2 linked regions of the Cohnella abietis genome follow. The protein of the gene in region 2 binds, or shares a complex with, the protein of the main gene of each other region. Links are inferred from orthologs where the notes say so. Each region holds a gene or a part of one and is shown on either strand. Other genes may lie near its edges. The genes, in order: secG and secY.

Region 1 (10,417 bases), 5.5 Mb from region 2 along the record:
TCTAAAACTTGTGCTGGAAGCCATATTTGATCTGAAATTTGCTCAAAGATTTTAAGAATATCACCGGTTGTACCTGGTGAAAAACGATATATATTTAGAAGTCCATTTGTATCAGAAATAATTAATGGTTCCAAATCCCAAAGTGCTCTAAAATTCTCAAAAGGATATGAATAACTCACTTAATCTCCCCCTATCAATTATTACAAATAATAACATATAATTATTCAGAATTGTCGCTGATCGCCTTAAACCCACATCAGCGAATATTTCTATTTTTCTTAACAACTTAATCCTTAAGAATCTTACCTAAACTTGTTAGAATAGTGCCAGAAACTACTAAGCTAAACTAGGACAATACCTAACGAAGCAAATCCTTGATCGGGCTGATAATATAATAAAATATTTGCGTTTTTAATTTATTATTGTGATTTGCCATTAGTTATATAAGTAACTATGGAAGCAACCGAGAGACAGAGATATGATGAAAAAAGATTTACGAACCGCAATAGTCATAAACAATACGTCTATGGTGAAACGAGGTAAAAACGAGAAGGGTCACCTCGGATGCACTCGTTAAGGCATTTAAATCTCTGAATTATGATATTTCAGAATTTTCGAAGTGATCCTTACTAACAATGATTAGTATAGAAACTTATCTCAAAAGTTCCCGAAAATAGATTTCATAAGAATCCCTCATCAACAATCCATCTGCAATTTGCGACCAAAGTAAAAATCCGACCGAGTCAGGTCGGACCTTGCTCATTCCGCTCAGCTATCTTCCGCACGATCGAACCCACTGTCCTCCCCTGTGGCTCTCCCCAAACGAAACGCGACTACTTCGTGTCGGTATCTTGGGTCGCGATTCTTTTATTCGGCTCAGGGGTATCCCATTCTTGATTGAAATTGCTGACGAAGATAATTCGCGGATGACGTTCTTATATGTAGAATGAGATGCCGTGCTCGTCCGCTTCGCTCCCTGCGCGCGGAACGAACCCATCTTGTCCTCCTTCGGACTGGGACGACTCCCCTATTTTGCCCACACAAAAACCCGACCTCTTGCGGTCGGGTTTCTCGTGGTGGAGGCGAGGGGAGTCGAACCCCTGTCCGAAGACAACGCCACATGTGCTTCTACGGGTGTAGTGACAGATTTGATGTCACCCTAGAGACTCCCTGTCACCGGATTCCCTTCGGGTCAGCCTGATTGTCTTCCTCTAGCAAGCCCCAGGCGGAGACTCGTTAGCGTATCCCACTATAGGTTAGCCCCTAGCCTGCCACATGGGCGATGGAAGGTAGAAGCACGCAAGCAGTTTCTTAGGCTGCTAAAGCGTAGTTGTTTTGTTGTTTGCCGTTTAAATGGCTTTCCGCGTTAGTGAAGCAGACGCAGCCCTACTACCCGCTACCCACGCTCGTTCTATCCCCGTCGAATCCATAAACGCCCCCGAATAGCTGGTCGCCACCGCATTATCGGTTGGACTTCCCAGGCGCTCTCCCTAAGGAAAGCGAAGATCAAGCATTTCAAGCATTGTGTTGCTTCATTTATTATAACACGTGTACCGTGTAATAACCTAAGTTGTTGCTGGCAATACTGCCACTTCATTCCCGATACGAGCGAATACGTTTCTTTTGCCCGTTCTAGGTTTCTAGTTACTGACCTTCTGCTTCTCCCGAAGGATCCGCTGAATATCACGTTGGGAATCACGCTTAGCGTCTGACTCACGCTTGTCGTATTGCTTCTTCCCTTTACCGAACCCGATCAGACACTTCGCATAGCCGTTCTTAATGTATACACGAAGAGGAACTAGTGTGTAGCCTTCCCGCTTGGTCAATCCCAAGAGCTTATGAATCTGACTCTTGTGAAGAAGAAGCTTACGAGCGCGAGACGGATCGCCTGGATTGTTACGATTCCCCTGCTCGAAGGGACTAATATGCATGTTATGGAGAAAAATCTCACCATTACGTATCGTAGCGAAGGAATCGCTTAGATTCGCGCGGCCAGTCCTTAGGGACTTAATCTCCGTGCCGGTAAGCACCATTCCGGCTTCATAGGTGTCCTCGATGAAGTAATCATGGGACGCCTTCTTATTCTGAGCTAACGGCTTATCGTACTGGTCTTTCTTACCCATTTTCCTTCACCACCTTTACCTGTCCAATCCGTTAATGGCATGAGCCTAAAGCCCGCCGGACATTCATTATAGCACGTGCCCACCCACGCCATCAACAGAAGAGACTCCAGCTTTATCCTATTTACCCTGAGATTGAGTTATACATCTGTCGATTAGAGCCATTCGGATGTATAGACCATTCACAGCTTGGCGGAAATAGGCGGCGCGAGGATCAGAATCGACTTCCTCCGTGATCTCTCCTGCGCGAGGTAGAGGATGAAGAACAATGGTGTCTTTGCGCATACGAGACAACAGCTCTGCATCAACAATGAATTGACCAGAAGCCTTCTCATACTCCTCGAGAGACGGGAAACGCTCCTTCTGAATCCGGGTTTGGTATAGCACATCTATTGTGCCCGCAACTGAATCTAGGTCATTCGTTTCCTGATAGCGAATTCCCTTCTCATCCAAGTACTTCTTCACGTTGTCTGGAATCCGCACATTGTCTGGAGAGATATAATAAATCATAACATCCTGATAATTAGCTAAAATATAACTCAATGAGTGCACCGTACGTCCATACGCCAAATCTCCAACCATCGCAATCTTAAGCCCATCGATCTTGCCAAACTCCTTGCGAATCGTGTATGCATCAAGCAGAGCCTGAGTAGGATGCTCACCCGCGCCGTCCCCTGCATTGATAACCGGAATGCCCGATACCTTCGCAGCACGCTGCGCCGCACCAATTTCAGTATGCCGCATAACGAAAACATCGCTGTAGCCGCTAATGATTCGAATCGTATCCTCAAGCGTCTCTCCCTTTATCGCGGAAGAAAATTGCGCTGCATTTTCCGTACCGATAACACTACCGCCGAGCCGATGCATCGCTGATTCGAACGAAAGCCGTGTTCTTGTGCTAGCCTCGAAGAATAAAGTCGTCATAATTCTTCCTTCATGCCGTCTATCCCCGCCGCGCGCAACAATTCCTTCCATTGCTTGCGCTTCATCGAACAGCTGCTCCAGCTCTTCCTTCGCGAATTGCTTCGCTCCGAGCACGTGATATAGCTTTTTCATACCTATCTGCCTCCCCAAAATCTCCGTACACACTAAGTACTATCCTATAAGATACGGCGAAGTTTGTAAAATGATATCCGCAGTATTGTCATCGATCTATACTTCGGCAGAAGAGCCTCCCAGAATTGATCTCCGGAAGGCTCCATTTGGCTTATTCTTTAACTTCTGGCTTAGGCTTTTTATTTCTTCTTGGCTTGTCTCCACTTGGCTTCGGAACGGATGCTTCCGCTTTAGTGAAAGGCTTAGGAGCGCGGTTAACCCGTCCTCCACCACCGCCGCCACCCTTACGTGGTGGCTTCGTACCGTCCGTGCCATCATCCGCGTTTTTCGGATAATTGCCGGAGCGAGGTAGTCCCCACATATCTAGCTTGCCACGCTTTGCAGGGAACAAGCTGCTTGAACCGTTTGATCCTTGCGAACCATTTGAGTTATTCGGTCTCGCTCCAAGTGATACTGAATTGCCATTAGGCGCTGAAGTACCACTGGATACCGAAGATCCGTTCGATGTTGAGGAGCCGTTGGATACCGTTTCCTTCGAAGCGGTTCCAGAACCAGCGTTAGGACCTGCATTAGACCCAGCATTAGAGCTTGTATTAGAACCGTTTCCGTCCTTACGTCTAGGAGGACGTCCACCTGCATGGCCCGCCGAGTCCGGAGATACCACTGGAGTGGGAGACACTTGAATCTGCTCAACAGAACCCCGTGCTTCCAGATTCTCTTTATGTGCACCCGGCTTCCTCTTGCGCTTGCTTCTAGTTCTATCGTCAGCCTGCGCCTGCGATGCATCATTAATGATGATGCTTTCATCTGCATGTCTAACTCGGCCAGGTTGTCCACCCTGTTGATTGGCTTGGCCAGGTCGACCGCTACCGCTTCTTTCACCTTTGCCACTAGGCCTATCGCCACCGCGTCCGCCGCGATTGTGACCACCACCGGAGCCGCCGCCAATACCGGCAAACTTGCCAGCAGCATTGCGCTTCTTACGCTTCCGATCGAAGCCACCCGGTCCGCGTGCATCTACGAAGCTCACACGGCTTCCACTACGCGATTTCATATCCATCATCTCAAAATCGATTGTATGATCGCTCATGTTAACCCGAGCTACACGAATTTTCACCTCATCGCCAATCCGGTAAATCTTCGACGTACGCTCGCCAATCAAAGCCATATGCAACTCATGGAAATGATAATAATCGTCCGTCAGATCACTTAGACGAATGAGGCCTTCGACCGTATTTTCCAGCTCGATGAACATTCCGAAGCTAGTCACACCACTAATAATTCCGGTAAATTCTTCACCGATCTTATCGAGCATGAACTCAGCCTTTTTCAGCTTCTCGGTATCGCGTTCTGCATCTACCGCTACACGCTCGCGTTCCGAAGATTGCGAAGCAATGTCCGGCATACGGGCATTAAGCGAATCGTAACGATTGTCCGGCAAAGTGCCACCGTTCTCAAGCACCTCACGCATTACGCGATGAATAGCAAGATCGGGATAACGACGAATCGGCGAAGTAAAATGAGAGTAATATTCCGCTGCCAAGCCAAAATGGCCCAAGCTTTCGGCATCATACTTAGCTTGCTTCATCGATCTCAGCATCATCGTGCTAAGAACGGTCTCTTCCTTAGTTCCCTGTATTTCTTCCAATAAAGTTTGTAGCGCGCGAGGGTGAACGGTATTGCCTTTACCCCGAACGGCGTAACCGAAGTTACCTGCAAACTGCATGAAAGTCATCAGCTTTTCATTAGAAGGCTCTTCATGGATCCGGTAGATGAAAGGAACCTTCAGCCAATGGAAATGCTCAGCGACCGTCTCATTTGCCACAAGCATGAATTCTTCGATAATCTGCTCGGCAATTGAACGTTCTCTTTTAACAATCTCAACTGGCTTGCCCTGAGGATCGACAATCACTTTAGCTTCTTGGAATTCGAAGTCGATTGCGCCCCGCTTCATCCGGTTTCCGCGAAGACCCATAGCCAGCTCTTGCATGAGCTTAAATGTATCGACTAAATCCGCATAACGCTCGGCTACTTCCGGATCTTCTTCATTTAATATTTTACGGACATTCGTGTAGGTCATTCTTTCCTTTGTCCGAATGACGCTTGTGAAGATGTCATGGCGAACCAGCTTCATTGTTCCTGGCTCGAACTCCATCTCACAGGACATCGTCAACCGATCCACCTGAGGATTCAAGGAGCAGATACCATTGGATAAGCGATGTGGGAGCATAGGAATAACTCGGTCAACCAAGTACACACTGCAGCCCCGATTATACGCTTCTTCATCCAGCTTAGACTTCTCCCGCACATAGTAACTAACGTCGGCAATATGCACACCTAGCAAGTAGTTACCGTTAGGTAAGCCTTCTACATTTACTGCGTCATCGAGATCTTTAGCGTCCTCGCCATCTATCGTAACGATAACCTTGCTACGCAAATCACGACGACCCTGCTGTACAATCTCATCTTCTGTGATCGTATCAGGAGCCTTGTCCGCTTCCTCAAGCACATCACCAGGAAAGCTCTCCGGCAATCCATGCTTGCGGATAATACTCAGAATATCGACGCCTGGATCATCCTTATGCCCCAGAATTTCCACGATCTCACCTTCAGCAGCTGAGCGTCCTTCTGGATATGTAATAATATTAACGACAACCTTCTGACCTGTTATCGCACCCTTGAAGCCTTCGCCCCGGATAAAGATATCCTTGTTAATGCGTTTGTCATCCGGCACTACGAAGCCATAGCTATCATGATTATGGAATAAACCTACGACTTGCGTCACAGCCCGTTTAATGATGCGAACAATCTCGCCTTCAAGCTTGCCATTCTCGTTCTTAGCGGATACTCGTGCAAGCACAATATCCCCATTCATCGTTCCCTTCAAGTCATTCGCGTGAATGTACAAGTCGGGATGCTCCTTATCATCCGGGATTAGAAATGCAAAGCCCTTCGGATGGGTTTGGATACGACCGCGCAGCAAATTCATCCGTTCCGGAACGCCATAGCGTTCTGTACGGGTTAGTAGAATTTTTCCATCCTGCTCCATCTCGGTCAACAGCTTCAGGAATGTCTTAAATTCAAATGCATCCTCTATGCCAAAATGTTTCTCTAATTCTTTATAAGTCATTGGTTTATAAGCGGTTTCCCGCATGAAATCGAGCAACTCCTGCTCCGTGCACATCGGCATCCATATCACCTCGTCCTACTATAGTATACACACTTTATGCCTTCGGCAATCGGATGAACATCCCAATCCAATGCACATTTACACAAAAAAAGGCAGGAAGCTACCGCTTCCTGCCTGATCTCTGTTGTTAATTAAGCCGCTTTAACGAAATAAGCGACTACCAAAGAAAGGATAAAGAAACCAATCGCCAAACCAACAGTCAGACGCTGCAAGAACAGGTCAAGACCGCGTGCCTTCTGTTTACCGAATAATTGCTCAGCTCCACCCGTAATAGCGCCTGACAAACCAGCACTTTTACCACGCTGTAGCAAAACAACAGCAATTAGGCCTAATGAGAAGATAACCAAGATTATTTTAAGAACGACGTCCATCGCTTACACCTCCCAATTACCCATGTAAAACGGTTTAGCCATCTACAGACGGCTATATACGTTTGCATCGAGATATCAGATGAGGATAAGGATGTCGAACCTTAAACTTCTGATATTGAATACAAAAACAGTATTCTCATTTTATCACAACGCCTAGCGTGTTGACAACCATTCCTTCCAATTGCTGTGTATCCCTTTTAGAAAAAATCCATCAAGAACGTCGTCTTTGTCGGAATATGACGCTCTAATCGTGCCACATTTTCCACTGAGCCGCTTATTCTTCCGACTTCCAGCAAGAAGCTCGGTCTCCGGTTGCCAAGCAGCATAGCCGTCAACGACTGGATATCACATGAGATTACATCCTTTTCAGCTGTAGATACACCATCCTCCAATGCTTCCAGCTGTCCAGCCCCCTCAGCGGTCCACACCAACCGATAGCTTCCATTGTTCCATGGAGCATGCGCGTCGGTTAGGCTCAGCAAGACTTCTTCCTCCTGCAGTCCCTCAGCCCAAGGATATTGCGCTACAAAACCTTGTGCATCGACAATACGAGACATGAAATAGGGTACGATCTCTTGCTTAATTCTCGGATCAGACAACAGGAACGGCAGTGGATCGTCGATAGGTACGCTAATGATCACCTCTGTTACCATCGAGTCATGATTGCTAATGTACGTCCACAAGGCTACTCGGGACACTTCATTCGTGCTTACCCACTCGTTAATGACCAGCTTTTTGTCCGCGACATGATAGAACACATAGCCTTCAGGCACATTATCTGCACTATAATAAACCGCAAATCGTCCTGTTTTGGTCAGCACCCTATCTTTCCACCATTCTGGAGTCCGAACCAAGGGTCCGTTAAAACGTGAAGCATAGGCAGTGTAGATGCTATTTAACAGCTCGATATTAGGCTCAGTCATTCGCTTGATTTGACCTGGAGTCTCAGTTCGAGAAGGAAGCTGATGCGGTTCAAACTTGTACTGCTTGTACTCCAATGTCATCTCATACCCATATTTACGGTAAAAAGAAAAGGCGAACGGATGCAGCATGCTGACGGTTTGACCGTTATTCCTCATTGTTTCCAGCGCATGAACGAGTAATTTGCTCACACAGCCTTGTCTTCTTGCTTCCGGCCAAGTCGCAACCCCAGCTACACCGCCCATCTGGAACTGTTTGCCCTGCACCCAGATTTCAAGAGGATTAAGCAATAGCGCTGACATCAATGCACCCTGCTCATCGAATGCGCCCCAATCGTGCTCTGGACGGAATGCTAATCTCCGAGCTTCCATCTGCTCAGGAGCTACCTGATATTGAAATGCAAATTGAGATAGTGCCACACGGCTCTCGAACTCATCCACTCTCAGCTGCCTAATTTCCATCATCACACCACCTTTTCCAGCTATCATTTCCCTATACTAACAATTAGCTGAAGCCTATTCAAGAAGGGTACGCTTGAAGCTAATATCCTTAGAATAACCAAAAAGCTCCCTCGAGTCTGTATAGACCAAGAGGGAGCCAAATTTGAGAAGCTAAGCTTACAGCCAGCCGCGCTCTTTAAACCATGCGAAGTTAAGCTTTGCGCTTTCCAGCGACGAGATATCATACTGCTCTTGCTCGATAATAACGTATTCCACGCCAGTTGATTCGCATGCAGCTAGTGCAGCATCCCAGTCAACTGTTCCTTTGCCGATTTCAGTATCCTTGCCGTCTGCTTTGAAATCCTTAGCATGTACGACAGGAACACGTCCTGCATATTTCTTCACATACGCTGCAGGATCTTGACCAGCCACCTTCACCCAGCCTAGATCGAATTCAGCAAATAAGAGCTCAGCCGGAATGCGTTCCAGAATGTGATCAATAACTAGCTTGCCTTCGACTGGTAGAAACTCAAATGCATGGTTATGATAACCGAAATCCAAGCCCGCTTCTTTCACGATCTTCGCAGCTTGCTCAAGCGTATCTGCCATGGAGTGCACAGCATCCAATGTAGGATTTTCTCCAAGTGGGTAATAAGGAACGATAAAACGCTTCAAGCCCAGCTCCAAGCCATACTCTACTTGTGACTTAAGATTATCCCAAATAGCAGAATCGCCTACTGAAAGTCCAACATGTGCAGAAGGTGCATGGAGTCCAGCATCGGACAACGCTTGGCGAACCTCTTTAGCTGAATGTCCATAATAACCTGCCAGCTCAACGTTGCGGTAACCAATTTCCCCGATTTCCTTAATCGTTCCTAGGAAGTCCTTCTCACTACGATCACGAACGGAATATAATTGTATGGCTACTTGCGGTTTACTCATTTCATTCCACCATCCCTATAATTGGATCAGATCTATTTGGAAGCCCGTTCCATCTTAAATCGACTTCTATTCTCTATTATAGACTGAAGAACGCATTCTCACGATGAGGGTTTTTGTCCTCTTTATATGGCATTTTGGAATAATGAATCCTCCGAAAAGTACCCAAGCAGCTATCTTCCCCGATAATTGGTTATTGCTTAACAGCAATAATGGGTCTGCTCAGACCAAGATGCTCCCTTAACGTGCTACCGGTATACTCTAGGCGAAACAGGCCACTTCTCTGCAAGGCTGGTATAACCTGCTCCCGAATCTGACGGATCTGGCGCTGATCATCTTCAAGCTGCAAGACAAACCCATCGCAAGCCCCAGCTTGAAACCATTGCTGTAAGGATGATGTTAACCCCTGCTCTTCTGCCGAAACCTGCACCTGCTGCAAGACGATGACATCCTTTGCCTTCCTGCCACTTTGCTCAGCCAGCGTCTTGATTCGCTTGTATTGCTCAATAGCGTCATTAAGTGAGAGGTTACCTTGAAGCACAACTTCCGCATGGCCGGCTGCAAAGGCGACATCTTCTGCATCGGAAGCTGTATGGATCAGGACAGGGTTCCCCTGCGGCGGACGCGGAAGATTAATGGCTCCCTTCACCTTAAACCATGCTCCTTTATGATGAAGCTCATGAATCTGAAGCCCATTGGCATATACACCGGACACCTTGTCATTCTTGATCGCATCTTCTTCCCATGCATCCCACAAGCCCTTAACGACATTTAGCAATTCGGCTGCTCGCTCATATGTCTCCGCTGTGCTGCGAACAGGGATATGGGCAAAATTAGCTGCATACACTTCACTTGGTACGATGTCCCACTTCCAAGCTACTCTGCCTTTGCTGATATGATCAAGTGAAGCTAGCTTGCGAGCAATATTATAAGGCTCATGGAAGCCTATAGGAATAGTAGCAGTGAGGCCAATATGGCGGGTACTCACACTTAGGGCAGAGACGAGCCCTAACGATTCTGTAGGTCCGGCAAAAGTAACGAAATCCAGCTTACTGCTCTCAGCCTCTTCAGCCAGCTCCTGCAGGATGCGGAAAGCATCGGGCTTTGCCGGGCTTTGCTGGAAACGAACACCGATATGCATCTGCTTAATGCCGTTAGTCATTTTGATTTCCCCCCGTCGCCTTCTGGGCTTCTACCTTGGACTGCGCTAGATGCTCACGCAATGTCGTACCGCTGTAATCCTCACGGAAGATTCCCCGCTCCTGAAGAATTGGGACAACATGCTCTACAAAATATTCCAGACCATCAGGAAGGATAGGGAACGTAAGATTAAACCCGTCACAGCCGCGCTCCTCAAACCATTCCTGCATGTGATCAGCT
Region 2 (10,453 bases):
TAGCAAAGTTGTGAGCAGCCAAATTATCGTTCTTGATCAGCTGAGCTTGTCCCAGCCGAAAACGAAGGATATCTCGAAGCTATTGAACAACCTCAAAGTTTCCCGCAAAGCGCTAGTCGTAACAGCGGACTTTGATAATAACGTGGCCCTGTCCGCGCGTAACATTCCTGGAGTCAAATTTGTCTCCGCTGAAGGAATTAACGTGCTTGACGTGATGAAGTATGATCAATTGATCATCACGAAGGATGCAGTCGCTAAAGTTGAGGAGGTGTTCGCGTAATGAAAAACCCCCGCGATCTAATCAAACGGCCGGTTATTACGGAACGCACAAGCGACTTCATGGAGCAGCGCAAATACGTGTTCGAAGTTGACTTGAGAGCGAACAAAACGGAAATTAAACAAGCTATTGAACAGATCTTCAAAGTGAAGGTCACTAATGTTAATACGCTTAGAATGCCTGCTAAGCCTAAACGCTATGGCAAGCACAGCGGTTACACATCTGAGTGGAAAAAAGCAATCGTGCAGCTTTCTGCAGATAGCAAGCCACTTGAGTACTTCGAATCCTCTGTATAATAAGTCTCTAAAGTAAGGAGGGAATCCAATTGCCAGTCAAAAAGTTTAATCCGACCACGGCAAGCCGTCGTCAAATGACGATTGCAACGTTTGAAGAAATTACAGCAACAGAGCCGGAGAAATCCTTGCTTGCGCCATTATTCAAACGTGCTGGTCGTAATAACCAAGGTAAAATCACTGTTCGTCATCACGGCGGCGGACACAAGCGTAAATACCGGATCATCGATTTCAAGCGCACGAAGGACGGCATTCCCGGCCGCGTGGCTACAATTGAATACGATCCTAACCGTACGTCTTACATCGCCTTGATCAACTATGCAGACGGTGAAAAGACTTACATTATCGCACCAAAAGGTCTTAAAGTTGGTGACGTAATTACTTCAGGTCCTACTTCCGACATTAAAGTTGGAAATGCTCTTCCGTTGGAGAACATTCCAGTAGGTACAGTTATCCACAACATTGAACTTAAACCAGGCAAAGGCGGCCAAATGGTACGCGCTGCAGGAACAAGTGCACAATTGCTGGGTAAAGAAGAATCCTATGTAACAATCCGTTTGACTTCTGGTGAGATTCGTCGCATTCTCAAAACTTGCCGTGCAACTATCGGTACAGTTGGTAACCAGGATCACGAGTTGCTTAACATTGGTAAAGCTGGACGTAACCGCTGGTTAGGCAAACGCCCAACTGTACGTGGTGTTGTTATGAACCCGAACGATCACCCACACGGTGGTGGTGAAGGCCGCGCGCCAATCGGACGCAAATCCCCGCTTTCTCCATGGGGCAAGCCTACGCTTGGTTACAAAACTCGCAAAAAGAAGAAAGCTTCGAGCAAATACATCGTTCGTCGCCGCACCAAGTAAGAACTATCGTCTAGCGGCGTGAACGGCAAACTCTCAAGCCGCGTTGAAGGGAGGAGCATTCCATGGGTCGCAGTTTGAAAAAAGGTCCTTTCATTGATGGTTATCTGCTGAAAAAAGTGGATGAGCTATCTGGTACGAATAAGAAAGTGGTCATCAAAACGTGGTCTCGTCGTTCGACGATTTTCCCACAATTCGTGGGTCTAACGTTCGCAGTTTATGACGGACGTAAGCATGTGCCGGTATACGTGTCTGAAGACATGGTCGGTCACAAGCTAGGTGAATTTGCGCCGACGCGCACGTTCAAAGGTCATTCCGACGATGATAAAAAAACGGGTAAGCGATAATTTTAACCCTACGAAGTGCGATTATGTAAGTGCGCCTCAGGCGTCATGAAATAATCGGCACGAGACGTAACGTAAGGGAGGAGGTACTCCGATGTCTCAGCAAGCCAAAGCTCATGTGAATAACATTCGCATACCGGCTCGTAAAGTCCGCCTGGTCGTTGACCTGATTCGCGGTAAAAAAGTCGGCGATGCTGTTGCTATCTTGCGTCATACGCCGCGTTCGGCATCTCCGGTTTTGGAGAAGCTATTGAACTCTGCTATCGCAAACGCTGAACACAACTACCAGCTTGACGTGAACAAATTGTTCATATCCGAAGCCTTCGTTAATGAAGGTCCAACGATGAAACGATTCCAACCACGTTCACAGGGCCGTGCGTTCAGCATCTTCAAACGATCCAGCCATATTACACTGGTCGTATCCGAAAAATAAGGAGGGACAACGTGTGGGTCAAAAAGTAAATCCCGTCGGTTTTCGTATCGGCGTCATCCGTGATTGGGAATCCAAATGGTACGCTGGTAATAAGGATTTCGGCACGCTTCTAATCGAAGATGTCAAAATTCGCGAATTCCTTAAGAAGAAACTTAAAGACGCTGCTGTTTCCAAAATCGAAATCGAACGTGCGGCTAGCCGCGTTAACGTTACGATTCACACTGCTAAGCCGGGTATCGTTATCGGTAAAGGTGGAGCAGAAGTTGAAGTTCTTCGTGCTCAATTGACGAAAATTTCAAACGGCAAGAAAGTACACATTAACATCTCCGAGATCAAAAATCCGGAATTGGACGCTATCCTAGTTGCCGAGAGCATCGCGCAACAATTGGAACGCCGCGTATCCTTCCGCCGCGCGATGAAACAAGCTATGCAACGTACGCAACGCGCAGGTGCGAAAGGTATCAAAACAGCCGTAAGTGGTCGTCTGGGCGGAGCAGAAATCGCTCGTCAAGAAGGCTACAGCGAAGGAACAGTGCCATTGCACACACTCCGCGCTGATATCGATTACGGAACGGCAGAAGCTCATACTACTTATGGCCGCATCGGCGTAAAAGTATGGATCTACCGTGGCGAAGTCCTTCCGGCAAAGAAAAGAGCTGCTGAGGAAGGAGGCAACTGATCATGTTGGTCCCTAAACGCGTTAAACACCGCAAAGAACACCGCGGTAAAATGAAAGGCCGTGCAAAAGGCGGTACAGAAGTGCATTTCGGCGAATTCGGCTTGCAGGCTATGGAACCTTCTTGGGTGACTAACCGTCAAATCGAGGCTGCTCGGATTGCCATGACTCGTTATATCAAACGGGGCGGAAAAGTTTGGATCAAAATTTTCCCTTCGAAACCTATTACTCAAAAGCCTCTTGAGGTACGGATGGGTAGCGGTAAAGGTAACGTAGAAGCGTGGGTTGCTGTTGTTAAGCCGGGCAAAATCTTGTTCGAGCTTGCAGGAGTATCCGAGGAGATAGCACGTGAAGCGATGCGTCTTGCAGCTCACAAGTTGCCTATTAAGACGAAGTTTGTGAAACGTGAAGAACTGGGTGGTGAAGCAAATGAAAGCCAGTGAATTTCGCAACCTGACATCGGCGGAACTTGAACAGAAGGTAGCCGGCTTCAAGGATGAGCTGTTCAACCTCCGCTTCCAATTGGCTACTGGCCAACTGGATAATCCGCATCGCTTAGGCGACCTGCGGAAAGAAATTGCTCGGGCCAAAACTATTTTGCGCGAGCGTGAACTCGGCATTAGTTAATAACCTAGCAATAACCGACGATGAATCAAGCGGGCTTACCGCTAACACGGGTTATCGTCCGGAAGACCCTGAGATTGATTCCGGGAAGGAGGATTACCATGAGCGAACGCAATAACAATCGCAAAGTGCAGATTGGTAAAGTCGTCAGCGACAAAATGGACAAAACGATTGTGGTGGCAGTTGAAACTTACAAAAAGCACAGCTTGTACCACAAACGGATTAAATACACTAAGAAGTTCAAAGCGCATGATGAGAATAACGATGCAAAAATCGGCGACACCGTGAGAATCATGGAGACCCGCCCGTTGTCGAAAGACAAAAGCTGGCGTATGGTCGACATCGTTGAAAAAGGCGTATTAGCCTAAGCGACTCACCTGTGACTGAAAGGAGGACCTTGCGATGATTCAACCGTTTACGCGCCTACGGGTTGCCGACAACTCCGGCGCGAAAGAATTGATGTGTATCCGCGTACTTGGCGGTACAGGACGCCGTGTTGGACATATCGGTGATATGATCGTATGTTCCGTTAAACAAGCAACACCAGGCGGCGTTGTCAAAAAAGGTGACGTAGTCAAGTGTGTTATCGTTCGTACAAAACGTTCGGTACGCCGTAAAGACGGATCCTACATCGCGTTCGATGAGAACGCGGCAGTAATTGTTAAAGAAGATAAGAGTCCGCGTGGTACCCGGATCTTTGGACCGGTTGCTCGTGAACTTCGCGATCGCGATTTCATGAAAATCATTTCCCTGGCACCGGAAGTTCTTTAATACTCCGGAAAGCACCGATGGAGAAACACTCAAGGAGGTGTACCCATGCCCCGTCTGAAAAAAGTGCTTCAATCGCACAATAATAAACTGCACGTGAAAAAAGACGATAACATTATCGTCATCTCGGGCAAAGACAAAGGCAAGAAAGGCCGCATTATCGCTGCGTATCCGCGCGAGAACCGTGTGCTTGTCGAGGGCGTAAACATGGTGAAACGCCATACTCGTCCGAACCCAGCGAATCAACAAGGCGGTATCATCGAGCGCGAAGCACCGATTCACGTGTCGAACGTGATGCATATCGATCCTAAAAGCGGCAAACCAACTCGCGTTGGTTCCAAAGTTCTAGAAAACGGCACTAAAATCCGGATCGCTAAGCGCTCTGGAGAATCGATCGACTAAACGCAGTCAGAACGGAAAGGAGGTCACTGTGACTCATGGCAACAAGAATGAAGGAACGCTTTCTGAATGAAATTACTCCTGCTCTAATGCAGAAGTTCAACTACAAGTCAGTCATGCAGGTGCCTAAGGTCGAAAAGATCGTAATCAACATGGGTGTCGGCGAAGCAGTCTCTAATTCCAAAATTATGGACTTTGCTGTAGAAGACATGCAGAAGATTGCTGGTCAAAAGCCTGTAATCACTCGCTCCAAGAAATCAATCGCAGGCTTCCGCCTTCGTGAGAACTTGCCAATCGGTGTTAAAGTAACACTGCGCGGCGAACGTATGTATTACTTCTTGGATAAATTGTTCAACATTTCACTTCCTCGTGTACGTGACTTCCGCGGTATATCGACCAAATCGTTCGATGGACGCGGTAACTACACACTAGGTTTGAAAGAGCAATTGATCTTCCCGGAAATCGAGTATGATAAGATTGATAAAGTTCGCGGGATGGATATCGTCATCGTAACAACGGCACAATCGGACGAAGAAGCGCGTGAGCTGCTCACCCAATTGGGTATGCCGTTTGCGAAGTGACGCCAATCCGGCCAAATTAGCAAAGGTTCCTAATGGAGGTGTGAAAGCAAGTGGCAAAAACGTCGATGAAAGTCAAGCAACAGCGTACGCCGAAGTTTAAAGTACAGGCTTACACGCGTTGCGAGCGTTGCGGACGTCCGCATTCCGTTTTGCAAAAATTCAAGATCTGTCGGATCTGTTTCCGTGAATTGGCACATAAAGGCCAGATTCCTGGCGTCAAAAAAGCGAGCTGGTAATCAGCCTAGTTCGGGAAGGAGGTTTACCCCATGGTTATGTCTGATCCTATTGCAGATATGTTGACACGAATTCGTAACGCGAATCTCGTTCGTCATGAGTCGGTGGAATTGCCTGCGTCTACTGTGAAGAAGCAAATTGCTGAAATCCTGAAGCGTGAAGGTTTTATCCGCGACACTGAATATGTGGAAGATAACAAGCAAGGCTTGATTCGTATTTTCTTGAAATACGGCCCTAGCAACGAGCGTGTTATCACGGGTCTTAAACGTATTAGCAAACCAGGTTTGCGCGTTTATACTAAATCCACTGAAGTACCGCGTGTGTTGGGTGGCCTCGGCATCGCGATCATTTCTACATCTAAAGGCATCATCACCGATAAGGAAGCCCGTCAAGGGAAGTCCGGCGGAGAAGTGCTTTGCTACGTTTGGTAATTTAACTGTCACACGATTGGAGGTGTACCTATGTCCCGTATTGGACGCAAACCGATTCAGGTGCCTAACGGCGTGAACGTGAACCTGGACAACAACGTAATTACGGTTAAAGGTCCTAAAGGAACATTATCACGTGCTTTGCACGCTGATATGAAAGTTTCCTTTGAGTCCGATGTCATTACTGTTGAACGTCCTTCCGATAACAAGCTTCACCGCTCGCTGCACGGCACGACTCGCAGCGTAGTTGCCAACATGGTTAGTGGCGTAACTGAAGGTTACATCAAGAACCTTGATCTGGTAGGTGTAGGTTACCGTGCTAGTAAATCTGGCGATAAGCTAGTATTGAACGTTGGTTACTCTCACCCGGTTGAAATTTTACCGGAAAGCGGCATTGAATTCGAAGTGCCGGCACAAAACAAAATCATCGTTAAAGGCATCGACAAAGAACTTGTCGGCGTAACTGCAGCGAAAATTCGTTCCGTTCGTGAGCCTGAGCCTTACAAAGGTAAAGGTATCAAGTACGAAAACGAGCGCATCCTTCGTAAAGAAGGTAAAGCAGGTAAGAAGAAGTAATGAAGTAAGTTGCGGGTGGTATAAAGCTGCCTAGATGCAACGTGAAGGGAGTGAACCTTTCGGATGATTACAAAAAGCGATAAAAATAAAGCTCGTCTGAAGCGTCACCTTCGGGTACGTAAGAAAATCAGCGGCACAAACGAACGTCCACGTCTTTCCGTGTTCCGTTCATCCAAGCACATCTATGCTCAACTGATTGATGACGTTAAAGGCATTACGCTTGCTAGCGCATCTACAATTGACAAAGAGCTTGCTGGTGTTGGTAACGGTGGTAACGTTGAGTCTGCACGTAAAGTGGGCGAACTCGTTGCAAAACGCGCTATAGAAAAAGGATACGCTAGCGTCGTGTTTGATCGTGGCGGCTATCTGTATCATGGACGTATTCAAGCACTGGCTGACGCAGCTCGCGAAGCCGGATTACAGTTTTAATTCAATTTTTGACACAAGGAGGTAAACGACTTGCGTGTAGATCCGAATACATTGGAACTGACCGAAAAAATGGTTCAAATCAATCGTGTCTCCAAAGTCGTCAAAGGCGGACGTCGCTTTAGTTTCAGCGCACTCGTCGTTGTCGGAGACGGCAAAGGCTGGGTTGGCGCGGGAATTGGTAAAGCTTCAGAAGTTCCAGACGCAATCCGTAAGGGCGTCGATGACGCTAAGAAAAATCTTGTTTTCGTTCCACTCGTTGGAACAACAATTCCACATGCTGTTACGGGAAGTTTCGGCGCCGGCAAAGTGCTGCTGAAACCAGCATCAGAAGGTACGGGCGTTATCGCGGGCGGTCCTGTCCGCGCAGTGCTCGAACTAGCTGGAGTCGGCGATATTTTGACGAAATCGCTGGGTTCCTCCAACTCCATTAACATGGTCAATGCGACGTTGGAAGGTTTATCCCGCCTCAAACGCGCCGAAGACGTAGCGAAACTGCGCGGTAAAACCGTAGCAGAGCTATTCCGTTAAGGAGGGGAAACAGATGGCACAGCTTCACATTACCCTCGTTCGTAGCTTGATTGGTCGTCCTGAGAATCAACGTCAAACGGTGAAAACTCTTGGACTCGGTAAGCTGCATACGTCAGTTGTAAGAGAAGATAATGTCGCAACTCGCGGCATGATCAACACGGTCAGTCATTTGATCGAAGTTAAAGAAGTTTAAGATATTAAGCATAACTCTCAAGGAGGTGCGACGTACGATGAAATTGCATGAGCTATCTCCAAACGAAGGCTCGACGGCCACCCGGAAACGGAGAGGTCGCGGAGCTGGTAGTGGTCTCGGCAAAACTTCAGGTCGCGGACACAAAGGGCAAAACGCTCGTTCCGGTGGCGGTGTTCGTCCCGGATTCGAGGGTGGTCAAAACCCATTGTACCGTCGGGTACCGAAGCGCGGATTTAACAATGATCGTTTTGCAACAGTCTTCGCGATTGTCAATCTTGATCAGCTGAACCGTTTTGAAGCTGGTACAGAAGTGACACCAGAATTGCTGCTAAATGAGGGCATTCTCAAAAATCCAAAAGACGGAATTAAAATTCTGGGCAATGGCGATCTGAACGTGCAGCTGACTGTAAAAGCTCATAAGTTCTCTCAGCATGCAGCAGAAAAAATTCAGGCCGCCGGCGGTAAAACCGAGGTGATCTAATGTTTGCGACCGTCACTAACATTTGGAAAGTCGAGGACCTTCGCAAGAGGATCCTGTTTACCCTTTTCATCCTGTTGATTTACCGGATCGGTTCCTTTATTCCGGTGCCGAACATTAACAAGGACGTTCTTACGGCGGCCGACCAACAGGGCACTGACCTGTTCGGCCTTCTGAACACGTTCTCTGGCGGTGCATTGTTTAACTTCTCCATTTTCGCTCTGGGGATTACTCCTTACATTACAGCCTCGATTATCGTTCAACTCCTTTCCATGGATGTCATTCCGAAGTTTTCGGAATGGCAGAAGGAAGGCGAGAACGGTAAACGTAAGCTGGCACAGATTACTCGTTACGGAACGATAATCTTGGGATTAATCCAAGCCTTTGCAACGGCTATCGGTTTTAACAGGATGTATAACCACGATATGGTCATTGATGCAAATACGGCAACATATCTTATGATTGCAATTGTTTTGACTGCTGGTACCGCGTTCCTTATGTGGCTTGGTGAACAAATCAATGAAAAGGGTATCGGTAACGGTATCTCAATCTTGATTTTTGCGGCAATTGTTGCCTCTATACCGAAGCATGCACGCGATATCTACGCTCATCAATTCACGGATTCAAGTCAATTGTTCCTTAATATCGTTACGATAGTCCTGATCTTGATAGTAGTTGTACTGCTAATCGCAGGTGTAATCTTCATCCAGCAGGGTGTGCGTAAAATTCCGGTTCAATACGCTAAACGAGTTGTCGGACAGAAAATGTACGGCGGTCAATCCACTCACATTCCACTGAAGGTGAATGGAGCAGGTGTTATCCCGGTAATCTTCGCTGTATCTCTCTTGATGTTCCCGATTACAATTGCACAGTTCTGGGCTAACCACGATTGGGCACAATGGATTATCAAGAATATGTATTATACACAGCCTTTAGGTATGGTATTGTACATTCTCTTGATTATCGGTTTCACTTTCTTCTACACGTTCGTTCAATTCAACCCGCAGCAGCTTGCGGATAATATGAAGAAGAATGGCGGATATATTCCAGGTATTCGTCCTGGTAAGCCGACAGAGGGCTTCTTGATGCGCGTAATAACGCGTATTACGTTAGCTGGTGCGGTGTTCCTAGCGATTATCTCGGTTATTCCCGTGTTCTTTGGATCATTGGCTGGGTTACCAGACTCAGTTAAATTGGGCGGTACTTCACTCTTGATCGTCATCGGGGTTGCACTCGAAACGATGAAACAAATCGAGAGCCAATTGATCAAACGTCACTACAAAGGTTTTATCAATAAATAACTAACGAGACGGACAGGAGGAACAGCAATGAACATCTTGTTTATGGGGCCTCCTGGCGCCGGCAAAGGAACGCAGGCAGAACGGATCGTCGAGCAATTCGGCATTCCGCACATCTCAACCGGTGATGCGTTTCGTCTAGCCATCAAGCAAGGCACGCCGATCGGAAAGAAGGCCAAGGAGTTTATCGACCAAGGTCTTCTCGTTCCCGATGAAGTGACTAACGGCATCGTTCGCGAGCGCCTAGCGGAATCGGATTGCGCCAACGGGTTTCTGTTGGACGGGTTTCCGCGGACGCTAGCGCAAGCCGAAGCACTTGACGGCATGTTAGCTGATATGGATCGCAAGATCGACCATGTCATCAACCTGAAGGTAGAGGCTAGCTTCTTGCTGCCTCGCATTACAGGAAGAAGGATTTGCAGAACTTGCGGAACGACGTATCACACTATTTTCAACCCGCCTAAGCAGGAAGGTATCTGTGATAAAGACGGGGGAGAGCTGTACCAGCGTCCTGATGATACGGAAGAAAAGGTGGCTACTCGTCTTGAAGAGTATTCTAACAAGACAGCTCCTCTTCTGACTTATTACGGCGGCAAAGGTTCGCTCCGTGAAGTAGACGGGGAGAAGGACATCGACAAGGTTACGACCGAGATCGCTTCCCTTCTCAGAGGGTAATCGGCCATGATCGTAATCAAGTCTGAAAGACAGTTGAACTTGATGCGTGAGGCGGGCCGGATTGTGGCTGAGGCTCATCGCCTGATGAAACAGGCGGTGGTTCCTGGTGTCACAACTGCTGAATTGGATCGCATTTGCGAAACATTCATTCTTAGCCAAGGCGCTGTTCCCTCTTTCAAGGGTTATAACGGTTTTCCGGCCAGCATATGTGCTTCAACGAATGAGGAGCTCGTTCACGGGTTCCCAAGTTCGCGGAAGCTTATAGAAGGCGACATCATCAGCATCGATATCGGCGCACAGTACCAAGGATTTCACGGCGATTCTGCTTGGACTTACGGTGTCGGACAAATTTCCGATGA

Evidence for each region.
Region 1: the proteins of secY (region 2) and secG are in contact, whole or in part, in a crystal structure (PDB 5AWW), measured with the Thermus thermophilus proteins. The link is inferred for Cohnella abietis from one-to-one orthologs. Residues at the interface, in WP_096411648.1 of Thermus thermophilus: Leu14, Gln16, Arg17, Phe20, Ile34, Pro35, Pro37, Ile72, Arg108, Arg109, Asn112, Gln113, Arg116, Ile117, Ile120, Pro145, Gly146, Trp147, Phe152, Phe155, Val156, Val159, Thr160, Val162, Ala163, Gly164, Ala166, Leu167, Trp170, Glu173; in WP_223903268.1 of Thermus thermophilus: Tyr5, Ile9, Tyr12, Leu13, Ala16, Leu19, Val20, Val23, Leu24, Gln26, Glu27, Pro28, Gln30, Gly31, Ala32, Asp34, Leu35, Met36, Gly37, Gly38, Ser39, Ala40, Asp41, Leu42, Phe43, Ala45, Arg46, Val48, Tyr53, Thr56.

Annotation. Positions count from the first base shown.
Region 1 is NZ_AP019400.1:635,291-645,707, reverse strand. The notes cover bases 5,118-8,068. They hold secG (preprotein translocase subunit SecG), read right to left. Parts: upstream 6,738-8,068; coding sequence 6,498-6,737; downstream 5,118-6,497. Other genes in these bases: KCTCHS21_RS02745 (GNAT family N-acetyltransferase), read right to left, coding at 6,935-8,068; rnr (ribonuclease R), read right to left, coding at 5,118-6,360. Outside these bases: KCTCHS21_RS02775 (PIN-like domain-containing protein), read right to left, coding at 1-179; SsrA-binding protein SmpB, read right to left, coding at 1,641-2,123; pyrB (aspartate carbamoyltransferase), read right to left, coding at 2,241-3,176; more of rnr, read right to left, coding at 3,328-5,117; more of KCTCHS21_RS02745, read right to left, coding at 8,069-8,146; KCTCHS21_RS02740 (sugar phosphate isomerase/epimerase family protein), read right to left, coding at 8,276-9,040; KCTCHS21_RS02735 (LLM class flavin-dependent oxidoreductase), read right to left, coding at 9,231-10,199; KCTCHS21_RS02730 (LLM class flavin-dependent oxidoreductase), read right to left, coding at 10,192-10,417. UniProt on the Bacillus subtilis protein: Involved in protein export. Participates in an early event of protein translocation.
Region 2 is NZ_AP019400.1:6,121,510-6,131,962, reverse strand. The notes cover bases 7,286-10,272. They hold secY (preprotein translocase subunit SecY), read left to right. Parts: upstream 7,286-8,123; coding sequence 8,124-9,422; downstream 9,423-10,272. Other genes in these bases: map (type I methionyl aminopeptidase), read left to right, coding at 10,101-10,272; KCTCHS21_RS26825 (adenylate kinase), read left to right, coding at 9,450-10,094; rplO (50S ribosomal protein L15), read left to right, coding at 7,681-8,124; rpmD (50S ribosomal protein L30), read left to right, coding at 7,464-7,643; rpsE (30S ribosomal protein S5), read left to right, coding at 7,286-7,450. Outside these bases: rplD (50S ribosomal protein L4), read left to right, coding at 1-280; rplW (50S ribosomal protein L23), read left to right, coding at 280-573; rplB (50S ribosomal protein L2), read left to right, coding at 603-1,433; rpsS (30S ribosomal protein S19), read left to right, coding at 1,496-1,777; rplV (50S ribosomal protein L22), read left to right, coding at 1,869-2,207; rpsC (30S ribosomal protein S3), read left to right, coding at 2,221-2,886; rplP (50S ribosomal protein L16), read left to right, coding at 2,889-3,326; rpmC (50S ribosomal protein L29), read left to right, coding at 3,313-3,510; rpsQ (30S ribosomal protein S17), read left to right, coding at 3,609-3,875; rplN (50S ribosomal protein L14), read left to right, coding at 3,910-4,278; rplX (50S ribosomal protein L24), read left to right, coding at 4,324-4,677; rplE (50S ribosomal protein L5), read left to right, coding at 4,713-5,255; KCTCHS21_RS26865 (type Z 30S ribosomal protein S14), read left to right, coding at 5,306-5,491; rpsH (30S ribosomal protein S8), read left to right, coding at 5,522-5,920; rplF (50S ribosomal protein L6), read left to right, coding at 5,951-6,493; rplR (50S ribosomal protein L18), read left to right, coding at 6,557-6,922; and 2 more genes. UniProt on the Bacillus subtilis protein: The central subunit of the protein translocation channel SecYEG. Consists of two halves formed by TMs 1-5 and 6-10.